DNA from 3 places in the Mesorhizobium sp. SEMIA396 genome. Region 3 is predicted to be linked to each of the others. Evidence: predicted binding sites of a transcription regulator. Region 3 holds the regulator's gene; each other region holds the start of a gene.

Region 1 (3,277 bases), on a different contig from region 3:
AATATGCGCTCCAGCGTTTCCGAATTGGCGTTCGGGCTAACTTCCAAAACTTCGTAGTAGTCAATGAACATAGCGGGCTCCCCGGCCACACCATATTCGCATTGTCTAAATAAGGAATGTCAATGCGGAGGCCAGGACCTTGGTCCGACGCCGATGACATCCACGCTTTCTGGAAGAGGAAGAAAATGGCCGGCGTCCGGTCGGTGGGGGCCGTTGGGTGGTGAGGACGCCGGCCAAGCGGACAATCAGGTCCGCCGCACCGTGGAGATGATCGATTCGCGGAGGCCGGGTTATGGCGTGATCGCGGAAGGCAATGTGGCGAGGTCGGCTTGTCGGCGGACCTACGCCGCCTGCGCCATCCGCTCCGAGCTCATGCGGTAGGAGATCGCTTCGGCCAGATGGATTCGGCCGACGGTTTCGCTGGCGTCGAGATCGGCGAGCGTCCGCGCCACCTTCAGCACGCGATGATAGGCCCGCGCCGAAAAGGCGAGCTTTTCGCTGGCGTCCTTGAGCAGCGACAGGCCGGCGGCGTCCGGCATGGCGATCTCGTCGATGACCGAGGGCGCGCAATGCGCGTTGGTGGTGGCGCGGGTGGCGCCGAGCCGCTCGAAACGTTCGCGTTGGATGGTGCGGGCGCGTGCCACACGCAGCGCCACATCGGCACTTTTCTCCGCCCGGTCGGGCCGGATCAGGTCGCTGGCCGAGACCGCCGGCACTTCGATCCTGAGATCGATGCGGTCGAGCAGCGGACCCGAAATGCGCGCCTGATAGTCGGTACGGCAACGCTCGCCGCGCAGGCAGCGATAGCCCGGCTCGCCGGCCATGCCGCAGCGGCACGGGTTCATCGCCGCCACCAGCTGGATACGCGCCGGATAGGTGACGCGATGATTGGCTCGCGCTATCATGCAGTCGCCGGTCTCCAACGGCTGGCGCAACGCATCAAGCGTCTGCGGCGTGAACTCGGGAAACTCATCGAGGAACAGCACGCCGTGATGGGCCAGCGACACCTCGCCCGGCCGCGCGCGGATACCGCCGCCGACCATCGCCGCCATCGAGGCCGAGTGGTGCGGCGCCCGGAACGGCCGCCGGTCGGTCAGCTTACCTTCGCCGAGCTCTCCTGCCACCGAGGCGATCATCGAGACTTCGAGCAATTCCTTCGGCGCCAGCGGCGGCAGGATCGACGGCAGCCGCTGCGCCAGCATCGATTTGCCGGATCCCGGGGGTCCGATCATGAGCAGATTATGCCCACCGGCGGCGGCCACTTCCAGCGCCCGCTTGGCGGTCTCCTGGCCCTTGATGTCGGCGAGGTCAGGCAAATCCAGAGCGGCGGCATGAATGCCGGGCTCGGGGCGCGACAGCACCTGCGTGCCGCGAAAATGATTGGCGATGGCGATCAGACTGCGCGGCGCCAGAATGTCGAATTCCCGACCAGCCCAGGCCGCTTCCGGCCCGCATGCGAACGGGCAGATCAGGCCCTTGCCCTCGGCATTGGCGGCGATCGCCGCCGGCAAGGAGCCGGCGACCGCGGCAATCGTGCCGTCGAGCGACAATTCTCCAAGCACGACATAGCCGGCCAGCATGTCGCCCGGAATGGCGCCAAGGGCAGCCATCAGGCCAAGCGCGATCGGCAGGTCGTAGTGGCTGCCTTCCTTCGGCAGGTCGGCCGGCGCCAGATTGACCGTGACTTTCTTCGACGGCATCGACAGGCCGGAAGCATGCAGTGCGGCCTGCACCCGCTCGCGGCTTTCGGCCACCGCCTTGTCGCCCAGGCCGACGATGTGCATGTTGACCTTGCCGGGCGCGATCATCACCTGCACGTCGACCGGCACGGCCTCGATGCCCTGAAAAGCGACCGTGCGAACCCGCGCCACCATTTCTATGCCCCCGGATATGCTGCGTGCCTAAGCCTACACGGCTAGGCGGCCAACGACATCGCCCAACACAAACATAGATTTCTGGGATAATCAAGAACAATACAGGAACAAAACCACCGCAGCTATAAATGCTATTCCGATCAACCTGAAACGCAGGTTGATCTCCGACCAGACATTGCGCCCTGCCACAGATTGCCACGGACTTGTCGCCCGCTGCAAAATGCACCGTCTAGCCGTCGCAGGATGGATCGACGTAACATCATGTTGTCGGAAAACTGCCGGCAGCCATGACCATGGGTATCCAAAGTACGTCCGTCATTAAGATATCGGCGGCGGAAAACTGTCCATCGACAAGCCACTCACGATGCGCCAGCGCAGCCTCGACTTGTTTCAAGCGCTGGAGCATCCAAGATTCGAGGAGGTTATTCTTGTCATTGGACATGCCAACGAACCACTATGGGCCCGTGGTCATGTCAATCGAATTGATTGCGGCAGCCACGTCCAAGGGCATTTTGGGCTGAGCTCGCCGTTGACCGATTGCTCTGAATTAAGCCTAGCCTTCTTCGCGCTCGTGGTCGGGTTCTATACAGCTCCGAACTGCCCCGAAGGCAGTCACAACGTTACGCTCGGGCGCCTCACTCTCATCGAACCTTCTCTCGACTTCCCAGCGAGGAGTGACGTCATCAGATTGGCCACGTCAGAACGATCCTTCATTTGCTCTAGCAATGACCCTAGTTTGCTATCATCGACAACGCCACGGGCGTAATAGCTCAAAACGAGCGCGCCATGCCACAAGCTGCGATCGCGACCGTCTACGCGGTCTGACTCTAGTATACCGACGATGCGCTCTTTCTGATCGGCATCAAACTGCGGCTTCCAATACGCCCGCGGAAACCCGACCACCCTTCCCAAAAAGAAGCCGGCAAGACTCGCTATAGAGCCGTCTAAGAAGTATAAGTTAGCAACAAGTTCCAAAGTACCTACCTTTGGTCTGATTGTTGTCTCACGATCGTGTAGAAGGGCTCTGGCCCAAAGCGCTGCCTCCGTATTATCGGAATCTTTGGACAAAATATATTGCTCTACCAAGGTTGCTGTGTCGTTGTCGGACCAGATATTTAGCGTCTCATGTGTCGAACTCCATATATCTCCCGAAATAGCAAGAAAATTTCTGCGGATTTCTTCGCTGTGGGTGCCTTTTTGAAGGCAATCCATCACTTCTCGATGGGCATCAGCCGCAACTGCATGCCGATTGTGTAGCCGCATAGCTGCGATAACCGCGTAAGTATTCCTCAGCCACAGCGACTCGGGTTGGAAGCCTTGTGTGTACAGTTGCCAAGCTTTCTCCTCAAACTCGATACCATACGGTCCTATTGCCAGAGTTCTCCACAGATCGGAATCATCCC
Region 2 (3,277 bases), on a different contig from region 3:
GTGCCCTCGCCGGCCGGGCCGGCAACCTGCCAGAATTCCGGCGAGGCGATGGAGTCCGGCATGATCAGCTGGAACTTCAGATTCTGTTCCGCCGACTGACGCAGGATCAGGCCGGCTTCAGGATGGTAGCCGCCGAAATAAACAACGTCGGCTTTCAAATCCTTGAGCTTGGTGACGAGAGCCGAATAGTCCTTCTCGCCAGCGTTGATGCCGTCATAATAGACCTCCTTGAGGCCGCCGGCATTCATCGTTGCCCTGACGGCGTCAGCCACGCCCTGTCCGTAGGCGCTCTTGTCATGCAGGACGACGACATTCTTGCCGGCAAACTTCTTGGCGATCCATGGGCCGATGAAGGCGCCCTGCGCGTCGTCTCGCGTATAAAGGCGCATGATCGTCGGCCAGCCGGCCTTGGCTGCCGCATCGGTCAGCACCGGGTTTGACGAGGCCGGGCTCATCATCAAGGCGCCGGCTTCGGCATAGACAGCTGATGCCGGAATGCTGGAACCCGAGCAGGCATGGCCGTCGATGAACTTGACGCCATCGGCGACGACGCGGTTGGCAACCGACACGGCCTGCTTGGGATCGCATTGGTCGTCTTCGATGCTCAGCTTGATCTGACGACCGTCGACACCGCCCGCGGCGTTGATCGCATCGGCGGCAGCCTGTGCGCCCTGCTTGAACTGATCGCCGATGGTGGCGAGCTGTCCTGTCATCGGGCCCACCACCGCAAAGGTGATGTCGTCTGCGAATGCGACCGGCGTGCTCAACATCAGGCCGAATATGGCCGCGTTCAAAATACTCAATTTTTTCATGATGGTAGAACTCCTCCACTCACGCGCGGCCGCCCCGGCCGCGCTTCTTCCAGAGAGGCCGGACAATTTCATCCTTCATTCGGCCTGTCTAGGCGCATTGGCGCCGCTCGATTGGGCCTGCAAGACGTCATCCACGCAAAAAGCCACGCCAGCCTTGTTCCGGCTGGTCGCGGCTTTTTTGCCCGTCGAGCAATCTCCAGGCGCCCCCGCGCCTAAAAATCCGCTCAGCTTCCCTGTGTCGCGCACGACTGGGCCTTGCGGCCTGCCGCGTTCTTTCCCTTGCCTTCGTGACCGTCTTGCGCGGCCTTCAATTTCGCCGGGTCTGGCCGTCTGTGCGGCCTTGATCCCGGAGCTTCCCTGTCTTCGATGGATCTGTCTGCGATTGGCAGATTTCAGTGCATGGTCATCCATTCGCGGGCTTCGCGCAGCGCCGTGGCGATCTCGACCTTCGACATGGCGGCCGACAGTTCCGAGCGCAGCTCGGCGGCGCGGGCCGAGCCCTTGATTGCGGCGATGTTGAACCATTTGTGGGCGGCAACGACATCGGTCTCGCAATCGCGGCCGGTCGCATACATCATGCCCAATTCGAAAAGGATGTCGGCCTGGGCAGTTGCTCCCATAGCGCCGAAACCTGCTTCAAGCATTTCAAAACGTGCCATTTCAATCCCCTGTTTTCCGGCCCCTGTCAGGCTCCCGAGAGCTGCCTTCTTTCGTCTTGCCGGCTGCTCTTCCGATGCTTTCGAGAATGCCGTGCAGGCTTGAATCCGTCGTTAAATGGCGTGCTTAATTTGAGGAAAACAAAGCTAAAACAAGAGGTAAACGCCGAAATTCGTTAAGGATACAAACCCAGCAATTCAGCCTGCTTGCCTCAAATTTGACGAAAGTTTTCTCGCGCGGGGGCAAGACTTCGCTAACCACGGCAGACAAAGGCGATGCGCCGATCGTTTCATTTCATCGTCGAGGAGGCGCTTTCAGGCGGCTGCAAAATCCCAAAGTCTTCCGCTACGGCACCGCTTTTGTTTTGCCGGGAGCTGGATTAGCTTACGTTTGCGTAAGCGGCAGACCGGCGAGGCGGAGCATCCGGCCGGACATCCACAGGGAGGAAGACATGTTTCGAAAACTGAGCCTGGCCCTTGCGGCCACATTGATCGTGGCGAGTGCAGCATGGGCCGATCCGATCGAAGGCAATTGGAAGACGCAGGCCGGCGAAACCGCGGCCATCGCCGGCGGCGGCTCGTTTTCCATCACGCTCAAGTCCGGGAAATATGCCGGCAAGACCATCGGCTCGCTCAAGGCGACAGGCGACAACAAATATGCCGGCAACATCACCGATCCGGCAAACGACAAGACCTATTCGGGCAAGGCGACATTGTCGGGCAGCTCTCTCAAGATGAGCGGCTGCGTGCTCGGCGGACTGATCTGCAAGAGCCAGACCTGGCACAAGCTCTGATCGAGCGCATCCTTGCGACATGATGACGGGGCCTCGACGGGCCCCGTTTTCGTTTGTCGACACATCCTGCGCCGATGATGCTCGATACCCACCGGCGGCTATCCAAACCGACGCCGGCGCCGTCGAAACCCGTCAGTCATCTTGAACGGCAGATGAACGCCGGCATCAGAGCCGGTTCAGTTGCATCAGGGCATTCTCCGGCGTGTTGAAGGAGACCGACCCAATGCTTGCTCGCCGCTTCACCATCGTCTGCCTGCTGGTGAGCCTGTTTGGAATGTTCTTCGCCATCCTCGTCGCCGAAGCGGGCCGTCCGGCCCGCGCCTGGGACGAAGCCAGTTCCAGAACCTGCCGCCTCGCCTGCCCCACCCATCTTCGCAACTGACCAAAGAAACCAAGACCTCGAAAGAAAAGCTGAACGCCATGAACCGCATCGCCGCCAACACTCTCAAGACCCTTCGGCTTCTGCCGCGGGCGGCGCTTATCCTGACGGTGCTGGCCGCTCCGGTTCTGGCCGTGCCGATGATGCGCACTGACGCCGGCTCGACGATCGACGCACCAGCCCTGAAGAAGTCCGGCGTCGGCTTTGTGCTCCTGGTCAGCCTGCAGCGCGGTTGAAGAAAAACGGCGCTTTGGCCGCCTTCGGTCGCGACACCCCTCCCAAGTGCCGATCCAAGTCTCTATATTGAGCCATGGAAAAGCGAATCTACCCACAAGCCATCGAATCTGTCGTCATGCCGGAGCCTTTTGGCCGGCAAAGCTTTGATAGCGCCGAAAAAGCAGTCAAGGCACTGCAGGCGCTTTACGACCGCAATACCAAATTCCTGCGCGACTCCTTTGCAGAGCTGGCGGCAGCAGGCGGCGACAATGGCAAGCGCTACCGGGCCTTTTATCCGGAGATCGGTGTCACCACCAACTCGTTCACCCAGATCGACTCGCGCCAGGCCTATGGCCATATGCCGACGCCTGGGCATTTTTCCACCACCATCACCCAGCCGGGCCTGTTCGAAAGCTACCT
Region 3 (3,277 bases):
CCATGACCTCCATCATCGCCGGCAGCGCCACGACGCTGTTTGCCATCTGGCATTTTCAGCGTGTGTCGCCGCTCAGCCTGTTCGCCAATCTGGCGGTTATGCCGATCGTCACCGTCGTCATGTTCCTGGCTGTCGCAAGCGCGCTGCTGATGCCTTTCGGATTGGATTGGCCGGCCCTCTACCTGATGGGCAAGGGCCTGACGGTGATGATCGCCATATCGGGTTGGATCTCCGAACGTTCGCCTGTCGATGGGGTTGGGCTGATTTCGCAGCAATCTGTCCTGCTGGTGACAATTGCCCTGGTCATCGCGACGATGGCGACAACTTGGCTGCGGCTCGCTGCTCTGCCATTCGCGCTGGCAGGCTTGCTGACCGTCTCGGATACGCGCACGCCGGATGTGCTGATCTCGGAAGACGCCCGGCTGGTGGCGTTGCCGATCGGTGGCGGCGAGCTTGCCGTCAGCCGGGAACGGCCGAACGAATTCACCGTCGACAACTGGAAACGCGCCCTGACATCAGAAACCATCGTCGTGCCAGAGGTGTTCGACAAGAGCGATGGGCAATTCGACGTCGCGGACGCCGTTGAGCTACCGCCGGGATCGCCGTTCTATTGCTCCTCAGGCGTTTGCGTGGCCAGGCATATGTCCGGTGCGATCATTGCCTATGTCGAGGACCGCAAGGACACCTGGAAAGCCTGTGGCTTCGCCGAGCTGATCGTCATCAATGACGCCACCGCCTATGACGCCTGTCACAATCCGCTGGTTCTCGTCATCACCAAGCGGCAACTGGCTCGCAAAGGCAGTGCCGCGGTCTTCTTCGATCGCCAATCGGCGACCACGCCGGCGACAATCAGCTTCGCGGTGAACAGCCCATATCGGCCCTGGCACACGCAACGCAAATACTCTCGTGAGGCGAGGGGGCTGGCACCCTTCAAGAAACCCGAGAAGCCAGCGGCCAACCCGCAGCCGCCTCAGTAGCGGCGGATGAGGCCGACGAGCTTGCCTTGCACCTTGACCCTGTCTGGGCCGAAAATACGGGTTTCATAGGCCGGATTGGCGGCTTCGAGAGCGATGGAAGCGCCCTTGCGGCGGAACCGCTTCAGCGTCGCTTCCTCTTCATCGACCAGCGCCACGATGATCTCGCCGGGGTTCGCCGTGTCGGCATTACGGATGATGACGGTGTCGCCGTCGAAGATACCGGCCTCGATCATCGAGTCGCCCTTAACCTCCAGCGCATAGTGGGCGCCGCCCATGATCATGTCCGGCGGCACCGAGATCGAATGCGTCTGATGCTGGATGGCATCGATCGGCACACCGGCGGCGATACGGCCCATGACCGGTATCGACACGGCGGAGACCGCATCGTCATCATTGCCGGGCGAGGGCATCCGCGAAGGCGCCGGCTTGATCTGCCGGCCAAGGGCACCACCCTGACCGAGACTGCCCTGGATGACGCTTGGCGAAAACTTCTTTGCCGCGTTGAGGCCGGGCGCGATCGAGTCCGGCAATCGCAGCACTTCCAGCGCGCGTGCCCGGTTGGGCAACCGGCGAATAAAGCCGCGCTCCTCAAGTGCGGTGATCAGCCGATGAATCCCGGATTTGGAGGCAAGGTCGAGCGCCTCCTTCATCTCGTCGAAGGATGGCGGAATGCCGCTCTCCTTCAGGCGTTCATGGATGAACATCAGCAGTTCATGTTGCTTGCGTGTCAGCATGGCGGCCCCCAGATTACCTGAAACCAGAATCGAAAAACAAACCCAGAACAAACACTATCTGTTCCAGTTGTGTTCTGCAACCGTTTAAAGTTTAATGAATTTGTTAAGGCTGCTGAAATTATTTGGGCTTGCCAGCGGGTCGCGATCGACAGGCGCCAACCACGGCAATGCGCCTGCTCACATTGAAACCATTATGGTTAATGACCTGTGGCTCATCCTCGACCCAAGGCTTGGCATCATCTGCCGATCGACCTCCACAAGGGACGCTATCAATCTTCGGGACGTTCGTTTGCCGTGAACGAAACGGAGCCAAAACGCCAACGTCTGTTGGCATTTGTGGCTGGAATCAGCCCTCCGTCATCTGCCGGGCAGTGAGGGCGGCGACGGCAAATCGCGGGGATCGTTGCGTCAGGTAACGGCTTCCTTGACGGCGAAACGCTGGTCCTTCCATGCGCCCGTGCGCAGAATGTCTTCTAGCACTTGAACCGCCAGCCACACATCCTTGTAGCCGATATAGAGGGGCGTGAAGCCGAAACGGATGGTCGATGGCGCGCGAAAATCACCGATGACGCCGCGCTCGATCAGCGCCCGCATGATTTGATAGCCGTGATCGTGAAGGAACGACACCTGGCTGCCGCGCCTGGTCGCGTCGCGGGTGGTCTCCAGCGTGAGGCCATAGGCGCCGCACTTTGCTTCGACGAGCTGGATGAACAGTTCCGTCAGCGCGACGCTCTTTTTTCGCAATGCCGCCATGTCGACGTCGTTCCAGATGGCAAGCGCGCCTTTGAGCGCCCGCATCGACAGGACCGGCTGGGTGCCGCACAGAAAGCGGCGGATACCGGTGCCGGCAACATACCCCCGTTCGAAGGCAAAGGGCCGCGCATGGCCCCACCAGCCGCTGAGCGGCTGGCTGATATCGCCGTGATGGCGCTGCGCGGCATAGATGAAGGCCGGTGCGCCCGGACCGCCGTTGAGGTACTTGTAAGTGCAGCCGATGGCGAAATCGGCATTTGCGTGATCGAGCTCGACGGGCAGGGCGCCGGCGGTGTGGCATAGATCCCAGACGATCAGCGCTCCGGCCGCATGAGCCTTGCGCGTCAGCGCCGCCATGTCGCGCAGTTCACCCGATTTGTAGTTGACGTGGTTGACCAGCACCACCGCGACGTTTTCGTTGATCAGCTCTTCGATAGTGGGCGCGTCGACGCCCGCGAGGCGCAGCAGGACGCCGTCCCGTGTCGAGGCCACGCCTTCGGCGATGTACAGGTCGGTGGGGAAACTGTCACCCTCGGCGACGATGACCGACCGGCCCGGCCGAATCTCCAGCGCCGCATGCAGCACCTTGTAGATGTTGGTCGACGTCGTGTCGCAGACGACGGTCTGGCCGGCCGCGGCTCCAATCAGGCGTCCGAGTTGATCGCCGAGTTCGATCGGCATCTCGAACCATCCGGCCGTATTCCAGGCTCGGATGAGGTCCTGGGCCCATTCCTGGGTTGCCGCCTGCTGCAGCTCGCCGAAAACGGCATGAGACGCTGCCCCCAGTGAATTGCCGTCGAGATAGATCACCCC

The links. The regulator LexA, encoded in region 3, represses DNA repair genes until DNA is damaged. The targets are predictions, from matches to a motif close to TGTTCNNNNTGTGTTCNG.
Region 1: NP503_RS11500 (YifB family Mg chelatase-like AAA ATPase) is a predicted target of LexA. The motif match lies at 1,967-1,984, and genes of this name have one in related genera.
Region 2: NP503_RS06615 (sel1 repeat family protein) is a predicted target of LexA. The motif match lies at 1,606-1,623, and genes of this name have one in related genera.

The regions. Positions count from the first base shown of each region.
Region 1 covers NZ_JANIFC010000003.1:422,463-425,739, reverse strand. Annotated here, with positions in the region: gene NP503_RS11505 (J domain-containing protein) at 1-71, opposite strand, end outside; gene NP503_RS11500 (YifB family Mg chelatase-like AAA ATPase) at 342-1,874, opposite strand; gene NP503_RS11495 (glutathione binding-like protein) at 2,134-2,316, opposite strand; gene NP503_RS11490 (SIR2 family protein) at 2,487-3,277, opposite strand, start outside.
Region 2 covers NZ_JANIFC010000002.1:360,197-363,473, reverse strand. Annotated here, with positions in the region: gene NP503_RS06620 (ABC transporter substrate-binding protein) at 1-812, opposite strand, end outside; gene NP503_RS06615 (sel1 repeat family protein) at 1,205-1,471, opposite strand; gene NP503_RS06610 (DUF2147 domain-containing protein) at 1,921-2,262, shown strand; gene NP503_RS06605 (hypothetical protein) at 2,486-2,644, shown strand; gene NP503_RS06600 (hypothetical protein) at 2,683-2,877, shown strand; gene NP503_RS06595 (AMP nucleosidase) at 2,994-3,277, shown strand, end outside.
Region 3 covers NZ_JANIFC010000010.1:262,716-265,992, reverse strand. Annotated here, with positions in the region: gene NP503_RS23915 (ComEC/Rec2 family competence protein) at 1-977, shown strand, start outside; gene lexA (transcriptional repressor LexA) at 971-1,711, opposite strand; gene kynU (kynureninase) at 2,120-3,277, opposite strand, start outside.